Regions from separate parts of the Pseudomonas sp. Cab53 genome, predicted to be linked through region 2. Evidence: predicted binding sites of a transcription regulator. Region 2 holds the regulator's gene; the other holds the start of a gene.
The links. Region 2 encodes sigma-54, which starts transcription at its own class of promoters, with help from an activator protein. Its sites were predicted from a motif close to ANTGGCATNNANNTTGCTNT; they were not measured.
Positions count from the first base shown of each region.

Region 1: flgB (flagellar basal body rod protein FlgB) is a predicted target of sigma-54. The motif match lies at 6,740-6,759, and genes of this name have one in related genera.

Region 1 covers NZ_AP021902.1:4,704,772-4,716,065, reverse strand. Annotated here, with positions in the region: gene KI241_RS20530 (glutamine synthetase family protein) at 1-454, shown strand, start outside; gene KI241_RS20525 (MFS transporter) at 525-1,898, shown strand; gene KI241_RS20520 (flagellar brake protein) at 1,959-2,705, opposite strand; gene KI241_RS20515 (flagellar protein FlgN) at 2,798-3,265, opposite strand; gene flgM (flagellar biosynthesis anti-sigma factor FlgM) at 3,314-3,622, opposite strand; gene flgA (flagellar basal body P-ring formation chaperone FlgA) at 3,795-4,559, opposite strand; gene KI241_RS20500 (chemotaxis protein CheV) at 4,638-5,564, shown strand; gene cheR (protein-glutamate O-methyltransferase CheR) at 5,619-6,446, shown strand; gene flgB (flagellar basal body rod protein FlgB) at 6,799-7,206, shown strand; gene flgC (flagellar basal body rod protein FlgC) at 7,210-7,653, shown strand; gene flgD (flagellar hook assembly protein FlgD) at 7,669-8,391, shown strand; gene flgE (flagellar hook protein FlgE) at 8,422-9,720, shown strand; partial or broken gene KI241_RS20470 (ribonucleoside-diphosphate reductase subunit alpha) at 10,071-11,294, opposite strand, start outside.
Region 2 covers NZ_AP021902.1:1,009,776-1,021,069, reverse strand. Annotated here, with positions in the region: gene murA (UDP-N-acetylglucosamine 1-carboxyvinyltransferase) at 1-187, opposite strand, end outside; gene KI241_RS04325 (BolA family protein) at 210-449, opposite strand; gene KI241_RS04320 (STAS domain-containing protein) at 563-868, opposite strand; gene KI241_RS04315 (ABC transporter substrate-binding protein) at 877-1,530, opposite strand; gene mlaD (outer membrane lipid asymmetry maintenance protein MlaD) at 1,542-2,009, opposite strand; gene mlaE (lipid asymmetry maintenance ABC transporter permease subunit MlaE) at 2,009-2,806, opposite strand; gene KI241_RS04300 (ATP-binding cassette domain-containing protein) at 2,806-3,615, opposite strand; gene KI241_RS04295 (KpsF/GutQ family sugar-phosphate isomerase) at 3,893-4,867, shown strand; gene KI241_RS04290 (HAD family hydrolase) at 4,868-5,392, shown strand; gene lptC (LPS export ABC transporter periplasmic protein LptC) at 5,400-5,969, shown strand; gene lptA (lipopolysaccharide transport periplasmic protein LptA) at 5,956-6,501, shown strand; gene lptB (LPS export ABC transporter ATP-binding protein) at 6,501-7,226, shown strand; gene KI241_RS04270 (RNA polymerase factor sigma-54) at 7,391-8,884, shown strand; gene raiA (ribosome-associated translation inhibitor RaiA) at 8,961-9,269, shown strand; gene ptsN (PTS IIA-like nitrogen regulatory protein PtsN) at 9,281-9,745, shown strand; gene rapZ (RNase adapter RapZ) at 9,748-10,605, shown strand; gene KI241_RS04250 (HPr family phosphocarrier protein) at 10,621-10,896, shown strand; partial or broken gene KI241_RS04245 (superoxide dismutase) at 10,875-11,294, opposite strand, start outside.

The DNA of each region.
Region 1 (11,294 bases), 2.6 Mb from region 2:
CGCCCTGTTTGCGCCGAACGTGAACTCCTACCAGCGCCTCTACCAGCCGTGCGCCTCGCCGAACAATGCCTGCTGGTCCCATGACAACCGTTCGGCCGGGCTGCGGATCCCCGCCAGTTCACCGGTCGCCCGTCGGGTCGAGAATCGCTTGCCCGGGGCGGATGCCAACCCGTACCTGGCGATCGCCGCGAGCCTGGCCGCCGGGCTGCATGGCATTGAAAATCGCCTGGAGCCCAGCGAGGCGATCCAGGGTGAATTCGACGTGCCGGATAATCTCTCGCTGCCATGTACCTTGCATGCCGCGTTGGAGCGTCTGAAACGTAGTCATCTGGCGAAGGAACTGTTCAGTGAGGAGTTCATCGAAGGCTACGTTGCTTCGAAGACCCTTGAGCTGGCCAGCTTCTTCGATGAGATCACACCCTGGGAACGCCGCATTCTGGCGGCCCAGGCATAACGAATCGTTGTATCCGGGCTATCTTCAAGGGTAGCCCTTACCCCACCTCAAGGAGCCGCTCGGAACGCCGATGCGCCAAGTCTGGAAACCTTTTCGAGCGCTTTATTTCGCCTCGCTGATGATGTTGATCGGCTCGGGCCTCTTGAGTACCTACCTGGCCTTGCGCCTGGCCGCCGACCACGTGGACAGCCTGTGGGTCGGTGCGCTGATGGCGGCCAACTATTTCGGCCTGGTGCTGGGCGGCAAGATCGGCCATCGGCTGATTGCCCGCGTCGGGCATATCCGCGCCTACTCGGCCTGCGCCGGGATCGTCGGGGCGGCAGTCCTGGGCCACGGGCTGGTGAACTGGCTGCCGGCCTGGATCGTGCTGCGGATGATTGTCGGCCTCGGCATGATGTGCCAGTACATGGTCATCGAGAGCTGGCTCAACGAGCAGGCCGACGCCAAGCAGCGCGGGGTGGTGTTCAGCGGTTACATGATCGCCTCGTACCTGGGGATGGTGCTGGGCCAGTTGATCCTGGTGATCCATCCGGCCCTGGGCCTGGAATTGCTGATGCTGGTGGCGCTGTGCTTCACCTTGTGCCTGGTGCCGGTGGCGCTGACCCGACGGATTCACCCGGCGCCGCTGCGTCCGGCGCCGATGGAGCCGCGGTTCTTCATCAAGCGCGTCCCGCAGTCGCTCAGCACGGTGTTGGGCTCGGGGTTGATCGTCGGTTCCTTCTATGGCCTGGCGCCGTTGTATGCCTCCCAGCAGGGCCTGTCGACCGAGCAGGTCGGCCTGTTCATGGGGAGCTGCATCTTCGCCGGCCTGCTGGTGCAGTGGCCTTTGGGCTGGCTGTCCGATCGCTACGACCGGGCGTTGCTGATCCGCTGCTTTGCATTGGCCCTGGCAATCTGTGCGATGCCATTGGCGATCCTGTCGAGTGTGCCGCTGGAAGTGCTGTTCATCGCCGGGTTCTTCTGCTCGCTGGTCCAGTTCTGCCTGTATCCGCTGGCAGTGGCGTTCTCCAATGACCACGTCGAGGCGGATCGGCGAGTGTCGCTGACGGCGATGCTGTTGGTGACCTATGGCGTCGGTGCCAGTATCGGGCCGTTGGTGGCCGGGGTACTGATGAAGCTGTTCGGCAGCCACATGCTGTATGCGTTTTCCGCCTTCTTCGCCTTGATACTGGTGTGGCGGATTCGGCCGAAAGCGGTCACCAACCTGCACCAGGTCGACGACGCTCCGCTGCACCACGTGGCCATGCCCGACAGCATGTCGAGCTCGCCGCTGGTAGCGTGCCTTGACCCTCGGGTGGATGAGCAGGTGGTGCAGGAGCAGATGCAGGCGCCGGCCGCATCGGACGTTGAGCCCGAGCCTGAGCCCGAGCCTGAACCGGTTGCAGAAGCCGAAGCGGCCGATGACGAGCCGCAGGCCCCCAGCTTTACTCAAGCCAGGCCGTAATTGCGCATAAAAAAACGGGCAGTCACCGCAAGGGGCTGCCCGTTTTTTTAATGCGGCGGATCAGAGATCATCTTTGTCGAAACGACGGGCTTCGCGCTGGAGCTGGTAGACGAACCGCTCGACCTGGCGCTGCACCAGGCCGCTGATGTTGTGGAAGCGCACGCCAGCGAAGGTGGTGTTGATCCTTTCTTCGAAATGCAGGTAGCGCAATTCGACCGGGGCCGTCATGTTGCCGAAGGGCAGGGCAGCGATGAAGCGCTCGTAGACCTGGCCCAGTTGCAGGCGTTCGGTGATGTCGCCGTCAAAGCGCAGCTTGCAGCCGGTGGCGGAAATGTCCAGCAACTTGCCGTTTACTGCCGCCTTGAGCTTTTCGCCGCCCAGTTCGACGTCCACCAGTTGTGCCAGCTTCAGGGCGGCACGAAAGGCGTTGCGACGTTGATGATAGACCACTTCGTCAGGCAGGGCGCCGCGGTAGCAGCGGCCGTCGCTGGTGTCGCTGATGGTCAGCGGGCCGTTGCTTTCCCAGGCGATGCGCACGCCGTCGTGGAAGCCCTCGACGCGAAATGGCTCGCCCGCCAGCAGGAACCGTTCACCGTCCCGGGGGATCATTTCGTCGAGGGCGAGGGAGTTGTTCTCGCGGTTCACGTCCACCAGGTAGCTCTGGAAGCGTTGGGTGCGTTCGTGGAAGGTGATGATCAGCGGGTCATGGCTATCTTGCAGCATCCGCAGGTTGCCGGAGATTTCCAGGGGCGTGGTAAGGACCTTGGGCGGTTGCGGAGCATCATCCGCGTTTGAGGCATTGAACACGGTGGGTCAATCTCCAGGCAAAATACGACTACAAAGAGCCAGCATTTTGCCAGCATGTATCGCGCGTTGATAGAGCGCCGGCATGGTTCGTTTCATGCCTGGCTGAGCGGGCGGTGCTTGACCATCTTGGCGGTCGAACCGCGAGCGTCATACAGCGTCGGGATTTCACCGCCATTGAGGATGCGCAACTGATTGGCGGTGGCGGCCTGCTGGACCTGGATCGACTGGCCATTGCGCGCGTTGGCGGCCTGGCATTGGGCGAGCAGGTCAGTCAGGACAGCGCTCTGGGCGAGGAGCTGGTCGCCGATCGACGACTGGCTGGCCAACTGCTCGAGGCCGTCGGGGCTGGCGGGCAGGTTGAGGCTGGCGAGGATTTCGCTGCGCTTGCGGCCATGCTGGTCGAGCAAAATGATCAATGCCTGCTTCTGTGCCAGGATGTTTTCCAGCAAGGGCATGTCGCGACCGTGCAGCGCCAGTGATTCGGTCTGCAGCAGTTCCAGCAATTGTTGCGCTGGGACAAAGTCGTCGATGATCAGTTGCAATAAAGTCGTGTCGTGCATGGCTGGCCTTAGGTCTTAAGCGTCCAAAAGCCTGGCGCAGGCGGCGGCCTAGCGCTGGGCTTCGAAGTTGAGCAGTTTGCTGGCTACGCGGTTGCTGTCGACTTTATAGCTGCCATCGGCGATGGCTGCTTTCAACTCGGCCACGCGGGCGTTGTCGACGACAGGTTGATCGCGCAGCTTGTCAGTGACCTTCTGCAACTGCTGAGCCTCATTGCTGAGGTGAACCGACTCTCCATTGCTGACTTGTTCGGCCGGCGTAGACAACGGCGCGGATTTGTCGGCTTCCTTGCTGGCGCTGGTACGCGTAGTGCCTGTCAACGGTGAAGAGCTGTTTAAACGATTGAAGTCGATGACCATGGTAGAAAACCTCTGGATATTTGGACGCTTGCCATGTTTTCGGCCATCCCTAAAAAAACTTTAGGCTCATTTATCCAATGAACGTGCGCACGTCTGCGCTTGCCTTTGCGTAAGGCACAGTCTAGGGAACAGCGAGGTCAAGCGCCAGCTTTCTACCTGCCTGCGTAAAGTACTACATGGCCACTTCCACCTGGCCGGGGGCGATGACCTGAGCCTTGATCACCCGTTGGGAGTTGAGGTTCTTCACTCGGATCTGCTCGCGCATGCCGCCGTTGGACAGGGCCTCGCCGGGCATTCGCACGGCCAGGGTGCCGCTGCGGGCGGTGATGACCACCTGGTCGCCCTTGCGGACCACTTCGGCCTGTTCCAGGTGCACCTGGGTGATGACCTGGTCGGCGACCATTGGTCGGACAAGTTTCTGCCCGATGGCCTCATCCACCGACGTCAGGAAGCCCTGGCTGATCTGGCTGACGTCACGTTCGCGCAGCACCACGTCCTGCGGCTCGACGATCCCGGCCCGCTTGAGCGGACGAGTGGTCGTGACGATTTCACGAAACAGGCGCACCTGGGCGGGCACGAACACCGTCCAGGGCGCGGCGCTGTCGCAGCGCACCTTCACCGTGACGCGGCCCAGCGGGCGGGCCGGGCTTTCCAGCGAGGCAGTCAATTCCTTGTCGCACATCGGCATGCGCAGGCGTGGGTCGAGCTGGTTGACTTCGATTTCGTAGCGACCTTCGGTTTGACTGGTTGCCAGATAGTCTTCTACGGTGAATTCAAGAAAGCCTTGAGTGACGCCGATAAGGAGATCAGGCAAGGTAACCGGAGCCTCCGCGAGAGCCGGGTTGCCCCAGGTGAACAGGCAGGCAGCCAACAGTGCACCGAGCCAGTGGCGGCAGTGAGTGGTCAGGCGTCGAGAAAATGTCGTTTGTGCGTTCATGCCGGTTGAATAGCAAGCCCCGTGCCGTTTAGTGATGAATGCGCGTCGGACCCATTAGCGTTAGGTAGGAGTCAGGGCATGGCGGGAGTAATGGACTCGGTAAACCAGCGGACACAGCTGGTCGGTCAGAATCGCCTGGAGCTGTTGCTGTTCCGTCTCGACGGCCAGCAGTTGTACGGGATCAACGTATTCAAGGTGCGCGAGGTGCTGCAATGCCCCAAGCTGACCCTGATGCCCAAGTCCAGTCCCGTGGTGTGCGGTGTGGCAAACATTCGGGGAGCGACCATCCCCATCCTCGACCTGGCGATGGCGACCGGTTCGGGGCGGTTGATGGACCAGAGCAATCCGTTCGTGATCATCACCGAGTACAACACCAAGACCCAGGGTTTCCTGGTGCGCTCGGTGGAACGCATCGTCAACATGAACTGGGAGGAGATCCATCCGCCGCCCAAGGGCACCGGTCGCGATCACTACCTGACGGCGGTGACCCGGGTCGATAGCCAGTTGGTGGAAATCATCGACGTGGAGAAAATCCTCGCCGAAGTGGCGCCGACCACGGAAACGATTTCCCAGGGTGTGGTGGATGCCGAAACCCAGCACAAGGCGATTTCGCTGCGGGTGCTGACCGTGGATGATTCGTCGGTGGCGCGCAAGCAGGTGACCCGTTGCCTGCAAACTATCGGCGTCGAGGTGATTGCATTGAACGACGGTCGGCAGGCGCTGGATTACCTGCGCACGCTGGTCGACGAGGGCAAGAAGCCGGAAGAGGAGTTCCTGATGATGATCTCCGACATCGAGATGCCGGAGATGGACGGGTACACCCTCACTTCGGAGATCCGCAGCGACCCGCGTATGCAGAAACTGCATATCATCTTGCACACGTCGTTGTCCGGGGTGTTCAACCAGGCGATGGTCAAGAAGGTCGGTGCCGACGATTTCCTGGCAAAATTCCGGCCCGATGACCTGGCGTCCCGGGTGGTCGATCGAATCAAGTCAGTAGAATAAAAGGTCGGGCGCATTGTGCGCCCGGCACATCAATACAATGAAAGAGGCGGTATCTTGTCTACGGGTAATTTGGATTTCGAACAGTTCCGGGTCTTCCTGGAAAAAGCCTGTGGCATATTGCTTGGTGAAAACAAGCAATACCTGGTGTCGAGCCGTCTCAACAAATTGATGGAGCAACAGGGCCTCAAGACGTTGGGCGAGCTGGTGCAGCGCATCCAGACCCAGCCGCGCAGTGGCTTGCGCGAGATGGTGGTGGACGCCATGACCACCAACGAAACCTTGTGGTTTCGCGACACCTATCCGTTCGAGGTGTTGAAGAACAAAGTGCTGCCGGCGGCCATCAAGGCCAGTCCGGGCCAGCGCCTGCGGATCTGGTCGGCGGCCTGCTCGTCGGGACAGGAGCCGTATTCGCTGTCGATGTCCATCGACGAGTTCGAGCGGACCAACATCGGCCAGTTGAAGGGGGGCGTGCAGATCGTCGCCACCGACCTGTCCGGGACCATGCTCAACAACTGCAAGACCGGCGAGTACGACAGCCTGGCCATCGGTCGCGGCCTGTCGCCCGATCGCTTGCAGCGCTACTTCGATCCGAAGGGGCCGGGGCGTTGGGTGGTCAAGGCACCGATCAAGAACCGGGTGGAGTTCCGCTCGTTCAACCTACTGGACAGCTATGCCAGCCTGGGCAAGTTCGACATCGTGTTCTGCCGCAACGTGCTGATCTACTTCTCGGCCGAAGTGAAGAAGGACATCCTGATGCGTATCCACGGCACCCTGAAGCCCGGTGGCTACCTGTTCCTCGGGGCTTCCGAGGCGTTGAACGGCTTGCCGGATCATTACCAGATGGTCCAGTGCAGCCCGGGGATCATCTACCAGGCGAAGTGATTGGCCGGTGTGTCAAAAAACGGGAGCCCTTTAAGGCTCCCTTTTTTTTTGCCTGCCACCTTTCATCAAATCCCCCCAATCTCCTGTGGGAGCGGCTTGCCCGCGAAGGCGATCCAATAGAGACATTGATGCCGACTGATACACCGCTTTCGCGGCAAGCCCGCTCCCACCATTAATCGCCGTTGACGCTGAGAGCGGCAGAAAAGCGGCAGCCAAGCGGAAACCCATTGCCGCTTTTCTGGCATTGCCGCCTTGCCGCTGCCCGCAAAGCCCCGGTTTATGGGCTTTTGGAAAGTGGCACGACGCTTGCTATAGCCATCGTACGTACATTGGTCACCCAAAGGTTTGTGCCATGAGCATCAGCTTCGATAAAGCGCTCGGTATCCATGAAAAGGCCCTGGGCTTCCGCGCCCAGCGTGCCGAAGTCCTGGCCAACAACATCGCCAACGCCGATACCCCGAACTACAAGGCCCGGGATCTGGACTTCTCCAAAGTGCTCGCCGAGCAGAACGAGAAGACCAAGAACGGCAGCTTCGCCCTGAACATGACCAACAGCCGTCATATCGAGGCCGAGGGCCTGGGCAATGGCGACGAGTCGCTGATGTATCGCACGCCGATGCAACCGTCCATCGACCAGAACACCGTGGACGCTCAACTGGAACAGTCCAACTACGCGGAGAACTCCGTGAACTTCCAGGCCAGCTTCACGCTGCTCAACAGCAAATTCAAAGGGCTGGTATCGGCCCTGCGCGGAGAGTAATCCATGTCGATCGCGAGCGTATTCAACATCGCCGGCAGTGCCATGAGTGCCCAGACCACTCGCCTGAACACCGTCGCCAGTAACATCGCCAACGCCGAAACCGTGTCGTCGAGCATCGACCAGACCTACCGTGCTCGTCACCCGGTGTTCGCCACCATGTTCCAGGCTGGCCAGAACGGCGGCAGCGACTCGCTGTTCCAGGAGCAGGACGCGGCCGGGCAGGGCGTGCAGGTGTTGGGCGTGGTCGAAGACCAGAGCAACCTCGAAGCACGTTACGAGCCTAACCATCCGGCTGCCGACGCCAAGGGGTACGTCTACTACCCGAACGTCAACGTCGTCGAGGAAATGGCCGACATGATTTCCGCCAGTCGTTCGTTCCAGACCAACGCCGAAATGATGAACACCGCCAAAACCATGATGCAGAAGGTCCTGACCCTCGGTCAGTGATAAGGGGCGAGTCACATGAGTGTTACCAACACCACCGGTGGTCTGAGTCTCAACGAGATCCTGGCGAACTCGTCGGTCAAGACCACTAGCGCCAGCGACAGCCTGACCTCGGCCACCAGCGCGGCGACCGGCAAGAAGGAGCTGGGCAAGGATGCGTTCCTGCAACTGCTCGTTACCCAACTGAAGAACCAGAACCCGCTGGAGCCCCAGGACAACGGCGAGTTCGTGGCCCAACTGGCGCAGTTCAGCAGCCTGGAAGGCATCACCACCCTCAACCAGACGGTGAGCGGTATCGCCGGCAACTACAACTCGTCCCAGGCCTTGCAGGCGTCGTCGCTGGTCGGGCGCTCGGTCATTGCCCCGGGCGACAAGGCCGTGGTCGATACCTCCAAGAGCCTCAACGGCACGGTGGTGGTCCCGGCATCGGTTTCCTCCGTCGCGGTCAAGATCGTCGACAAGGACGGCAAGACCGTGCGCACCATCGACCTGGGCAGCCAGAAGGCCGGCAATTCCGCCTTCATCTGGGATGGCAAGAACGACGCGGGCACGACGGTCGAATCGGGCACTTATACCTTCGCGGCCTCGACGACTATCGACGGCCAGGCCACGTCGCTGATCACCAACCTGCCGGCAACGGTCAGCAGCGTGACGATCAGCCAGACGGGCGGTGAGTTGATGCTCAACCTCGCCGGGCTGGGCAGCATCGCCCTGTCCAAAGTACAAACTATTGGTATGTAAGAGCCGACTAACCCGGCAAAGGAGTGGAAAATGTCTTTCAACATCGGCCTTAGCGGTCTCTATGCAGCCAACAAGCAGCTGGACGTTACCGGCAACAACATCGCCAACGTGGCGACCACCGGTTTCAAATCGTCTCGCGCGGAATTCGAAGATGTCTACTCGGCCACCAAGCTGGGTTCGGGCAGCAAGACCGTCGGCAACGGCGTGCGCCTGGCCAACGTTTCCCAACAGTTCGGCCAGGGTGACGTCAACAACACCGGCAACGTGCTGGACATGGGCATCCAGGGCCAGGGCTTCTTCGTCCTGAGCAACGACGGTTCGCTGAGCTACACCCGTGCCGGTACCTTCAAGACCGACAAGGAAGGCTTCATCACCAACACCGATGGCACTTCGCGCCTGCAAGGCTACGGTGTGGACGCCAACGGCAAGATCCAGAACGGCATCCTGACCGACCTGCGCATCGACACCTCCAACCTGCCGCCGCAAGCGACCAGCCTGGTGTCGTCGACCATCAACCTGAACTCGACGGCGCCGGCGATCACCGCGGCGTTCAACCCGAGCGACACGGCGACCTTCACCAAGCAGTTCACCACCCCGGTCTATGACACCCAGGGCAACCAGCACTCCATGGACCAGTACATGGTCAAGACGGCTGGCAACACCTGGAACGTCTATACGCTGATCGACGGTCGTAACCTCAACGGCAGCTTGCCGACCACGACGGGGGCGACCGCACCGGTGCCTTCGACCATGACCTTCGATTCGAGCGGCAAGCTGACCCAGGTGAGCACGCCTCCTGCGACCATCAACAACGACCTGGTGCTGACGGGCTGGGTGCCGGGCACCGTGACCAACGGCGTGTGGGCGGCCAACGGGGCTGCGAGTGCGCCAAGCATCACGATCTCGATGACCAACACCACCCAGTTCAACGCCGACACTGCGCGTTCGATCCCGACCCAGAACGGCTACGCCACCGGCCAGATCACCAACCTGACCATCGACGGCAGCGGCGTATTGCTGGCCAACTTCAGCAACAACCAGACCAAGCCGATCGGCCAGCTCGCCCTTGCCAGCTTCACCAACGAGCAGGGCCTGCAACCGGTAGGTGGCACCAGTTGGAAGGAAACCTTCGACTCGGGTATCCCGGGCTACGACGCTCCAACCACAGGCACCCTGGGTTCGATCGTCTCCAACTCCCTGGAAGAGTCCAACGTCAACCTGACCAACGAACTGGTCGAGCTGATCAAGGCGCAGAGCAACTACCAGGCGAACGCCAAGACCATCTCCACCCAAAGCACCATCATGCAGACCATCATTCAGATGACCTGATGCCTCAGGTGGCTTGAAGGCTGCACAAGGAGCCCCTCGCAAGAGGGGCTTTTTTCTGCTCCGCTTGTTCTGGCCGTATCGCGAATAGACCTGTGTTCATTCAGATCCCTGTGGGAGCGGGCTTGCTCGCGAAAGCGGTGGTTCAGTCAATGACAATTGTTGGATGTACCGACGCCATCGCGAGCAAGCCCGCTCCCACATTGGAATGCGTTCCCTTGTGGGAGCGAGCTTGCTCGCGATGGGGCCAGGTCAGGCGCTACTTTCCTCCACCCAAAAGAAAACCCCCGATAAACCAGCGGTCTATCGGGGGCTTCTTTCAGCGGGCGCTTTGCAACGCCCGCCGGCTCAGCTTATTGGCAAGCTTCGCAATCCGGCTCGTCGATCGCGCAGGCCTTTGGCACTGGCGCCGGGCCGGCGGGAGCGGCCAGGACCGAATCGTCACCGTGGTTGCCGCCGCTGGAAACAGCGTTCAGCTTGCCGGTGTTGATGGTCGACTTCTCGGTGCTGGTAGCGGCCAGGGCACGGAGGTAGTAGGTGGTCTTCAGGCCACGGTACCAGGCCATGCGGTAGGTCACGTCCAGCTTCTTGCCCGAGGCGCCGGCGATGTACAGGTTCAGCGACTGAGCCTGGTCGATCCACTTCTGGCGACGGCTGGCGGCGTCGACGATCCACTTGGTGTCCACTTCGAACGCGGTGGCGTAGAGCGCCTTGAGCTCCTGCGGGATGCGCTCGATCTGCTGCACCGAACCGTCGTAGTACTTCAGGTCGTTGATCATGACCGAGTCCCACAGGCCACGGGCCTTGAGGTCGCGGACCAGGTACGGGTTGATCACGGTGAACTCGCCCGACAGGTTCGATTTCACGTACAGGTTCTGGTAGGTCGGTTCGATCGACTGCGACACGCCGGTGATGTTGGCGATGGTGGCGGTCGGTGCGATGGCCATGATGTTGGAGTTACGGATGCCTTTCTGCACACGGGCGCGAACCGGTGCCCAGTCCAGGGATTCGTTCAGGTCAACGTCGATGTACTTCTCGCCACGGGACGCGATCAGGATCTGTTGCGAGTCCAGCGGCAGGATGCCCTTGGACCACAGCGAACCCTGGAACGTCTCGTAGGCACCGCGCTCGTCGGCCAGGTCGCAGGACGCCTGGATCGCGTAGTAGCTGACCGCTTCCATGGACTTGTCGGCGAACTCGACCGCGGCATCGGAACCGTACGGGATGTGTTGCAGGTACAGCGCATCCTGGAAGCCCATGATGCCCAGTCCGACCGGACGGTGCTTGAAGTTGGAGTTCTTCGCCTGTGGGACCGAGTAGTAGTTGATGTCGATCACGTTGTCGAGCATGCGCACGGCGGTGTTCACGGTGCGTTGCAGCTTGGCGGTGTCCAGCTTGCCGTCGACGATGTGGTTCGGCAGGTTGATCGAGCCCAGGTTGCAGACGGCGATCTCGTCTTTGTTGGTGTTCAGGGTGATCTCGGTGCACAGGTTCGAGCTGTGGACCACGCCCACGTGTTGCTGCGGGCTGCGCAGGTTGCACGGATCCTTGAAGGTCAGCCATGGGTGGCCGGTCTC
Region 2 (11,294 bases):
CGATGCCCATGCGGCCGAACAGCTCGATCATCGTGGTGATGTCGTGCAGGTGCGGCAGGTTGGCCACGGTCACCGGGCCATCGCACAGCAGGGTCGCGGCCAGAATCGGCAGAGCGGAGTTCTTTGCCCCGGAAATACGGATTTCGCCATCAAGACGAACGCCGCCGGTAATAATCAGTTTATCCATAAGAATCTCGACGCCCTTGGGCTCAGGTGCGCTCGGCCCAGGCCGCGCTGCTGAAAAATTTCATAGTGACCGCGTGGATGCTGCCATCGGTGATCCATGGGTTCAAATGGGCATAGACCTGCTGCTGACGCTTCACCGGGCTCAATGCCGCCAGTTCATCGCTGATCACGTTCAACTGAAAGTTGCAGCCTTCGCCTTCAACTTCCACCTGCGTACCTGGCAGTTTTGCTTCAAGGAAGCTCTTAACTTCTACAGCCTGCATGCTCAACCTCAATCGGCGCCCAGTGCGCGCGGGTCGCACATCATACAAAAAAGCCCCGCGCCTGCGAACCCCGCATAGCAGGACTCTGACAGGGGGCTTCTCGCGGATGTGGGTCAGGGGTGCGCCAACAGCTCGGTCAATTCGCTGACCTGGGCTATTTCGCGCATGTCTTCGGGCATCGCGCGGATGCTCCACGTCTTGCCGGCCGCCTTGGCGTCCCGGATGAAGCACAGCAGCAGCGACAAGCCGACACTGCTGGACTTCTGCACCGCCGAGCAGTCAATGACCACTTCGGCGGCACCGGAGGACTTAATCAGCGCCTGGCCCTGCTTGCGCAAGGCCGGGCCGGTGCGATAGTCCAGCACACCACTGAGCATCAGCTCGCCGGCCTGGCCCGGACGAACGGCCGACTCACTCACCGGCTCGATCATTGTTCCTGCTTCTCTTTGGCTTCTTCGGTCACTTCCTTGGCCTTGGCGACTTCGCCAGCCCAACCGTCGATGGTCTTGTCCAGGTTGTTGCCATTGCGCTGCATCGCGTCGGCGAACTGGTCACGGAACAGTTTGCCAATGTTGATGCCGTTGATGATCACGTTGCGCACTTTCCACTCGTCGTTGATCTTCTCGAGCGTGTAGGAAACCGGGTAGACCGCGCCGTTGTTGCCCTTGACCTGCATGTCGACGCTGGTGCGGGTGCCGCTCTCATCCTTCGCCGGCGAGACGGTGATGCCCTGGTTGTTGTACTCGAGCAACGCGTTGCCGTAGAACTGCATCAGGCTGCGCTTGAAGTTTTCCTGGAAGCGGGCCATCTGCGCAGGGGAAGCCTTGCGCGAGTACTTGACGGTCATGATGCTCTTGGAAATGCCGTCGGCGTCCACGACCGGGCCGACGATACCGTTGAGCGCGTCATAGAACGCGCTCGGGTCTTGCTTGTATTTCTCTTTGTTGGCGGCAAGGTCTGCCAGCAACCGGGTGGTGGTGTCCTGGATGATGTCGTGAGCCGAAGGCGCGGCCACGGCGTTGCCCATCAGCGGCAGCGCCGCGAGCAACACCAACAGGCCACGTCGCAAGATAGAGATCATTCAAAAGCTCCTCATTTGGCGTCTTTGCTAACGGTATTGAGCAGGAATTTACCGATCAGGTCTTCGAGCACCAGGGACGACTGCGTATCGTGGATGGTTCCGCCGTCCTTGAGCACGGTTTCTTCCCCGCCTACGCTGAGGCCAATGTACTTCTCGCCCAGCAGCCCAGCCGTGAGGATAGATGCCGTGGTGTCAGTCGGCAGGTTGTCCACGCGCTTTTCCAGCTGCAGCGTCACCCGACCGGTGAAATCCTCTCGGTTCAGATCGATTGCCGTGACCTTGCCGATGGTCACACCGGCCATGGTCACCTTGGCTCTGACAGTCAAACCGGCGATATTGTCGAAATAAGCATAAAGTTTATAAGTGTCGGTGCTTGCCGTCGGCGCCAGCCCACTGACTCGCAGGGCCAGCAGCAGCAAAGCCAGGATGCCAGCCAGCAAGAAAAGGCCGACACCGATTTCCAGGGTGCGGTTTTGCATCAGAAATCTCCAAACATCAAGGCGGTCAGAATAAAGTCAAGGCCCAGGACCGCCAGCGAGGCGTACACCACGGTCTTGGTTGTGGCACGGCTGATCCCCTCTGACGTGGGCTCACAGTCATAGCCTTGAAACACGGCGATCCAGGTCACCACGAAAGCGAATACGGCACTTTTGATCACGCCGTTGAGCACATCGCCGAGGAAGTCGACGCTGTTCTGCATGTTGGACCAGTAGGAACCTTCATAGACCCCCAGCCAGTCGACCGCGACCCAGGAACCGCCCCAGATCCCGACGACGCTGAAGATCATCGCCAGCACCGGCAGGGAAATGAAGCCGGCCCACAGGCGCGGGGCAATGATGTACTTGAGCGGGTCCACGCCGATCATTTCCAGGCTGGACAGTTGCTCGGTGGACTTCATGTTACCGATTTCAGCCGTCAACGCCGAACCGGCACGCCCGGCGAACAGCAGCGCGGTCACCACCGGGCCGAGTTCGCGCAGCAGGGTCAGCGCGACCATCTGCCCGACGGCCTGCTCCGAGCCGTAGCTGGACAGGATGCTGAAGCCTTGCAGGGCCAGCACCATGCCGATGAAGATCCCGGAGACCACGATGATCACCAGGGACATCACGCCCACGGCATGCAATTGCTTGACCAGCAGGCCAAAACCGCCGCCGGTGGAGTTGCGGCCCAGCAAGGCGTGCATCAGGAACAACGAGGAACGGCCCAGCACGGCCACCACGTCGATACCCGATCGGCCAAACAGGCGGATTCTTTCCAGTAATGATTTCTTGCGCATCAGCGCTTCCCCAGCAGATCGGTACGGTAATCCGTGGCCGGAAAATGGAACGCCACCGGGCCGTCCGGATCACCCTTCATGAATTGGCGAATGCGCGGGTTGTCCGAGTCCTTGAGCTCCTGGGGCGTGCCCTGCCCCAGCACCTGGCCATCGCCCACCACGTAGATGTAGTCCGCGATGCTGGCGGTTTCGGCCAGGTCGTGGGACACCACGATACTGGTGATGCCCAGCGCGTCGTTGAGCAGGCGGATCAGGCGCACGAGCACGCCCATGGCGATCGGGTCCTGCCCGACGAAGGGTTCGTCGTACATGAGGATCTTCGGATCGAGGGCAATCGCCCGCGCCAGGGCGACCCGGCGCTTCATGCCGCCGGACAGCTCGTCCGGCATCAGGTCGAGGGCGCCACGCAGCCCGACGGCCTGCAACTTGAGCAGCACGATGTCGCGGATCATCTCTTCCGGCAGGTCGGTATGGACCCGCAGGGGAAAGGCCACGTTCTCGAAAACGTCCAGGTCGGTAAACAATGCACCACTCTGGAACAGCACGCCCATGTGCTTGCGCGCATCGAACAGGTCGCTGCGCGACAACTGGGGAAGATTCTGGCCATTGACCCAGACTTCGCCGGCACTGGGACGCAACTGCGCGCCCATCAGCCGCAGCAACGTGGTCTTGCCGCACCCGGAAGGCCCCATGATGCCGGTCACCTTGCCGCGTGGAATGCGAATATCGATGTCATTGAAAATGCTGCGCGTCCCTCGCTTGAAGGACAGCCCCTTCAGCTCGACCGCGTAAGCGTTGTCGGCACTCATCTAAACTCCTTGCGATGCAGCCTCACATTCGAATGCCCCGGCCTGCCGACAAACGCCGGTACCGCCGGGCACCCGAACCGGCGGCGAACTATATCACTGCAACACCCTTGCGCCCAAGGCCCAAGCCTGGGGCCAGTCGGCCTGGATCCACGGATAAAGACCACACTTTGTGTCAGGCCGGGCGACCCATTCACACAAAGCATGACGAACTTACGTGAGGGAATTGTTCATTGCCGCTATAATCGCCGCCTTTTCATCGGGCTATACGATTTCTGACATGAGCCAATCCAGCGACCTGATTCAATCGGCACAACGTACCATCCGCCTCGAGCTCGAAGCCGTACAAGGCTTGCTGCCCCATATCGACGCTGATTTCGTACGCGCCTGCGAGATGATTCTGGCCAGCAAGGGCCGCGTGGTCGTGGTCGGCATGGGCAAGTCCGGGCACATCGGCAACAAGATTGCCGCCACGCTGGCCAGCACCGGCACCACGGCATTTTTCGTTCACCCGGCCGAAGCCAGCCACGGCGACATGGGCATGATCACCCGGGATGACGTCATCCTCGCCCTGTCCAACTCCGGCTCCACCAATGAAATCGTCACGCTGCTGCCGTTGATCAAGCGCCTGGGCATCCAGTTGATCAGCCTCACCGGCAACCCCGACTCGCCCCTGGCCAAGGCCGCCGACGTGAACCTTAACGTGCATGTCGAGCACGAAGCCTGCCCGCTGAACCTGGCACCGACCTCATCCACCACCGCCGCGCTGGTCATGGGCGATGCCCTGGCCGTGGCCCTGCTGGAAGCCCGGGGTTTCACCGCCGAAGACTTCGCCTTCTCCCACCCCGGCGGCGCCCTCGGCCGTCGCCTGCTGCTGAAGGTCGACGACGTGATGCACGCCGGCCAGGAGTTGCCGCAGGTGCAGCGCGGCACCTTGCTCAAGGATGCCCTGATGGAGATGACCCGCAAGGGCCTGGGCATGACGGTGGTCCTGGAAGCCGACGGCAAGCTGGCCGGGATCTTCACCGACGGCGACCTGCGCCGCACCCTGGACCGCACCATCGACATCCACAGCGCCACCATCGACCAGGTGATGACGCCCCACGGCAAGACCGCCCGCGCCGAGATGCTCGCCGCCGAGGCCCTGAAGATCATGGAAGACCACAAGATCAACGCCCTGGTGGTCGTCGACGACGAAGACCGTCCGGTGGGCGCCCTGAACATGCACGATCTGCTGCGTGCGGGAGTCATGTAAATGAGCACAGACCTGTTGCAACGCGGCAAGGCCATCAAGCTGGCGGTATTCGATGTGGACGGCGTACTGACCGACGGTCGCCTGTATTTCCTCGAGGACGGCAGCGAGTTCAAGACCTTCAACACCCTCGACGGCCAGGGCATCAAGATGCTGATGGCCGCCGGCGTGCAGACCGCGATCATCAGCGGCCGCAAGACCCCGGTGGTCGAACGGCGCGCCAAGAACCTCGGCATCCCGCACCTTTACCAGGGGCGCGAGGACAAACTCGTCGTCCTCGACGAACTTCTGGGCCAACTCAACCTAAGCTATGAACAGGTGGCCTACCTCGGTGACGACCTGCCGGACCTGCCGGTGATCCGCCGCGTCGGCCTTGGCATGGCCGTGGCCAATGCGGCCGGCTTCGTACGCGAGCACGCCCACGGTGTGACCACGGCGCGCGGCGGCGAAGGCGCGGCCCGCGAATTCTGTGAACTGATCCTGCGCGCCCAGGGCCGCCTCGAAGCGGCCAACGCCGCGTACCTGTGAGCCAATTATGCTGAGCAAGAAGATTCGCACCATCGTGGTGTTTGCCTGTATCGCGGCGATTTTCGCGGCGGTGGGCTACTGGAACATCAGCCCGGAACGGTTTCTCGACCAGCCCGCGCCGGTGGTCGAGGAAAAGATCGACTGGTATGCGACCAACACCCACACCCTGCAATACCTGCCCGACGGAAAAGTGCAGTACGAAATGACAGCCGACAAGGTCGACCACGTCAAGGCAACCGACATTACGCTGGTCACCACGCCGGACCTGAACATGTTTCGCGGCACCGAGTTTCCGTGGCACGTGCAGAGCAAGCGCGCCGAAGTCAATTCCGGCGGCACCGAAGTGGAGTTGATCGACTCGGTGCGCGTGGCCCGGACCGACGAGAAGAACCGCACGACCATCATCACCAGCACACGCATGACGGTGTTCCCGCAGCAACAATATGCGCAGACCGAGCAACCCGTTAGAATCGACGGCGCCGGGGGTGTATCGACCGGCACGGGAATGAAGGCGTATTTGAAGGAAAGCAGGATACACCTGCTATCGAACGTAAGAGGACAGTATGAAGCTCGCTAAAACCCTCCCTATTTTGCTCAGTCTGGGCGCAGCACTGGGAAGCGCGAGCGCCTGGGCTCTTCCCAACGACCGCGACCAGCCTATCCGCATCCAGGCCGACGACGCCCAATTGGACGACAAGAACGGCGTAGCCACCTACAAGGGCGATGTGATCATCACCCAGGGCTCGATGAAAGTGACCGGCAACACCGTGACCATCACGCGCACCCAGTCCGGCGACATCGACGTGGTGACCTCGGTCGGCAACCTGGCCTACTTCGAGCAGTTGCAGACCGCCGGCGACACCAAGCCTGTGCAGGGCTATGGCGTGACCATCCAGTACCACGCCTCCCAGGACCGCGTCGTTCTGATCGACCGCGCCAAGGTCGTCGACAAGGACAACAACGTCACCCAGGGTGAGAAGATCGTCTACGACACCAACAAGAAACTGGCCAGCGCCGGTCGCGCCACCGGCAGCAAGGTGACCGAGCAGCGCCCACGGATCGACATGGTGATCCAGCCTAAAAAGAAAACCGACCAGAAGGCCCAGTAATGGCAACTCTGAAAGCTCAGCACTTGGCCAAGAGCTACAAGAGCCGTCAAGTCGTGCGTGATGTCAGCCTGTCCATCGACAGCGGCCAGATCGTCGGCCTGCTCGGCCCCAACGGCGCGGGCAAGACCACCTGCTTCTACATGATCGTCGGCCTGGTCCAGGCCGACCAGGGTCGCGTACTGATCGACGACCTGGATGTCAGCCACCAGCCGATGCACGGCCGGGCCAAGGCCGGTATCGGCTACTTGCCGCAAGAAGCGTCGATCTTCCGCAAGCTGTCGGTCGCCGACAACATCATGGCGATCCTCGAGACCCGCAAGGAACTCGACAAGGCCGGTCGTCGCCAGGAACTGGAAAGCCTGCTGCAGGAATTCCATATCAGCCACATTCGCGACAACCTGGGCATGAGCCTGTCCGGTGGTGAACGGCGCCGGGTGGAAATCGCCCGGGCCCTGGCCACCGCACCGAAGTTCATCCTGCTCGACGAACCCTTCGCCGGCGTGGACCCGATCTCGGTGGGCGACATCAAGCAGATCATCCACCACCTCAAGGCCAAGGGCATCGGCGTGCTCATCACCGACCACAACGTGCGCGAGACCCTGGATATCTGCGAGACCGCCTATATCGTCAATGACGGCCAGTTGATCGCCGAAGGCGACTCCGCCGCCATCCTGGCCAACGACCTGGTCAAGGAAGTGTACCTGGGCCATGAGTTCCGCCTGTAAGCACGAGTGTCTGGCGAATCGCCGCGGGCATTGCTGATTTTATTATGGTGATGCCCTAGGCAAACACTTCAGTTTCAGGCATATAATTTGCTTAAGTTTGGCGCTTCGGCGCCCTGTAGTGGATGGCGCATGTGCGCCGGCGAATAAGGTGTTAAGCCCCTGCCATGAAACCATCGCTAGTCTTGAGAATGGGCCAGCAGCTGACGATGACGCCGCAGCTGCAACAGGCCATCCGCCTGCTCCAATTGTCGACCCTGGACCTGCAACAGGAAATCCAAGAGGCTCTGGAGTCCAATCCGATGCTCGAACGCCAGGAAGAAGGCGACGACTTCGACAACACCGACCCGCTGGCCGACAACGTCGAGCAGAAGACCAACACCGAGATCCCCGAACCGTCCTACCAGGAAGCCGCCCCGACGGTGGACAACCTCGAGGACGGCGAATGGAACGAACGCATTCCCAACGACCTGCCCGTGGACACGGCCTGGGAAGACGTCTACCAGACCAGCGCCAGCAGCCTGCCGAGCAGCGATGACGACGAGTGGGACTTCACCACCCGCACCTCCGCCGGCGAAAGCCTGCAAAGCCACTTGCTGTGGCAGTTGAACCTGGCGCCGATGTCCGACACCGATCGCCTGATCGCCGTCACCCTGATCGACTGCATCAACAACCAGGGCTACCTGGACGAGACCCTGGAAGAAATCCTGGAAGCCTTCGACCCCGAGCTCGACATCGAGCTGGACGAGATCGAGGCCGTTCTCCACCGGATCCAACAGTTCGAGCCGGCCGGCATCGGCGCCCGCAACCTGGGCGAATGCCTGCTGCTGCAACTGCGCCAGTTGCCGGCCAAGACACCCTGGCTGACCGAAGCCAAGCGACTGGTCACCGACTACATCGACCTGCTGGGCGGCCGCGACTACAGCCAGTTGATGCGCCGCATGAAGCTCAAGGAAGACGAACTGCGCCAGGTCATCGAACTGGTGCAGAGCCTCAACCCGCGCCCCGGCTCGCAGATCGAATCCACCGAACCCGAATACGTGGTGCCCGACGTCATCGTGCGCAAGCACAACGATCGCTGGCTGGTCGAGCTGAACCAGGAGTCGGTGCCCAAGCTGCGGGTCAACGCCCAGTACGCCGGCTTCGTCAGGCGCGCCGACACCAGCGCCGACAACACCTTCATGCGCAACCAGTTGCAGGAAGCGCGCTGGTTCATCAAGAGCCTGCAGAGTCGCAACGAAACCCTGATGAAAGTGGCCACCCAGATCGTCGAGCATCAGCGCGGCTTCCTGGAGTACGGCGACGAAGCGATGAAACCGTTGGTCCTGCATGACATTGCCGAGGCAGTGGGCATGCACGAGTCGACGATTTCCCGGGTAACCACCCAGAAATTCATGCATACCCCACGGGGCATCTATGAATTGAAATACTTTTTCTCCAGCCATGTCAGCACCTCCGAAGGCGGCGAATGCTCGTCCACGGCCATCCGCGCAATCATCAAGAAACTGGTGGCTGCGGAAAATCAGAAAAAGCCGTTGAGTGACAGCAAGATCGCTGGTTTACTGGAGGCACAAGGCATTCAGGTGGCCCGCCGTACCGTCGCCAAGTACCGCGAATCCCTCGGGATCGCACCTTCGAGCGAACGCAAGCGGTTGATGTAACAGGCCACGCCACAGCGTTCCAGTGGCAGGCATTTCTGCCTGCCGCTTTATGCACTGGCAACGAAGGAGAAGCTGTATGCAAGTCAACATCAGTGGACACCAACTGGAAGTGACCGAACCCCTGCGCACCTATATCGGCGAAAAACTCGACCGATTGGAAAGGCATTTCGACAAGATCACCAATGTGCAAGTCACGATGAACGTCGAGAAGCTGCTGCAGAAAATCGAAGCCACGTTGCATATTCCCGGCGGAGAGGTGGTTGCCAATGCGGAGCACACAGACATGTATGCCGCGATTGACCTGCTGACCGACAAGCTGGATCGCCAACTCAAAAAGCATAAGGAAAAGACCCAGAGCCTCCTCCAGGGCGCTACCGGTCGTTAACCCCCCAATCCATGATCCGACTAGAAACCATCCTGACCCCCGGCCGTTCCCTGGTGAACGCGCCGGGCGGCAGTAAAAAGAAAGCCCTCGAACAAATCGCCAACCTGATCCACCGCGAAGTGCCGGATCTGGAAATGCAGGACGTCTTCGAGGCCCTCGTTGCCCGTGAAAAACTCGGCTCCACCGGTTTTGGCAACGGCATCGCCATTCCTCACTGCCGCCTCAAGGGATGCACCTCGCCCATCAGCGCGTTGCTGCACCTTGAAGCCGCCATCGATTTCGACGCCATTGACGGCGCACCGGTCGACCTGCTGTTCGTACTGCTGGTCCCGGAAGCGGCGACCGATGCGCATCTTGAGCTGCTGCGCCAGATCGCCAGCATGCTGGACCGCAAGGAAGTGCGCGAAAAATTGCGCAGCGCACCGACTAACCAAGCCTTGTATCAGGTTGTCCTGGACGAGCAGAACGGTCATTAAACATGCGCATGATCATCGTCAGTGGTCGCTCCGGCTCCGGTAAAAGCACGGCCCTCAATGTGCTTGAGGACAGCGGCTACTACTGCATAGACAACCTGCCCGCCGGCTTGCTGCCGGAGCTGGCCGAGCGCGCGATGATCCATACCGAGCTGGCGCAGCCTTTGGTGGCGGTGTCCATCGACGCGCGCAACCTGCCTAGCCACCTGTCGCGTTTCCCGGCCCTGCTCGAGGAAGTGCGCAGCCGGCACATCCAGTGCGATGTCTTGTACCTGGATGCTGATGAAGAAACACTGCTCAAGCGGTTTTCCGAAACCCGCCGGCGCCACCCGCTGAGCAACGCCAATCGCTCCCTGGCCGAAGCCATCGAGGATGAGAGCCAACTGCTGGGGCCGATTGCCGACCTGGCGGACCTGAAGGTCAATACCACGAACCTGAACCTGTATCAGCTGCGCGACACCATCAAGTTGCGCCTGCTGAACCAGCCGGAGCCAGGTACGGCGTTCCTGGTGGAGTCGTTCGGGTTCAAACGTGGCATGCCCGTGGACGCCGACCTGGTGTTCGACGTGCGCTGCCTGCCCAACCCTTATTGGAAACCGGAGTTGCGCGAGCAGTCCGGGCTCGACCAACCGGTAATCGACTACCTGGCCGCACAGCCGGATGTCGAAGAGATGTACCAGGATATTTCCAGCTACCTGCTCAAGTGGCTGCCCCGCTTTGCCGCCAGCAACCGTGCCTACGTCACGATTGCCATTGGCTGCACGGGCGGCCATCACCGCTCCGTCTACCTGACCGAACGCCTGGGTCAGCTCCTGCAACAATCCCTGAAGAATGTCCAGGTTCGCCACCGCGACCTCAGTTAAAGGATTCACATCGCGATGCCTGCTCAGGAAATAGAAATCATCAACAAGCTGGGGCTGCACGCCCGGGCTTCAGCCAAATTCGTTGGCGTGGCAGGCCGGTTCAAGGACACGACTATCCGCGTCGGTCGGACGCCTGAAACCATGATCGACGGCAAGAGCATCATGGCCATGATGATGCTCGCTGCCGGCAAGGGCACCAAGATCCACCTGGCCACCGAAGGCGAAGAGGCGCAGGAAGCGATGGATGCCCTGGTGGCCTTGATCAACAACTATTTCGACGAAGGCGAATAAGCGCCTAGCGCGGCCTCGTAGCGCCGCGCCACTTCTGGCCAGTTGATCACGTTGTAGAACGCGCTGATGTATTCGGGCCGACGGTTCTGGTAGCGCAGGTAGTAGGCGTGCTCCCACACGTCCAGCCCCAGGATCGGCGTATTGCCATTCATCAGCGGGCTGTCCTGGTTGCCGCTGCTTTCCACCACCAGGGTATTTTGCAGTGTCACGCTCAGCCAGGCCCAGCCACTGCCGAAGCGGGTGAGCGCGGCCTTGGTGAAGGCTTCCTTGAAACGCTCCAGGCCACCCAGTTGCGTTTCGATCGCTTCGGCCAAGGCGCCTTCCGGCCGCCCTCCCCCTGGGAACTCATCACCTCCCAGAACAACGAATGGTTGGCATGGCCACCGCCCTGGTTGATC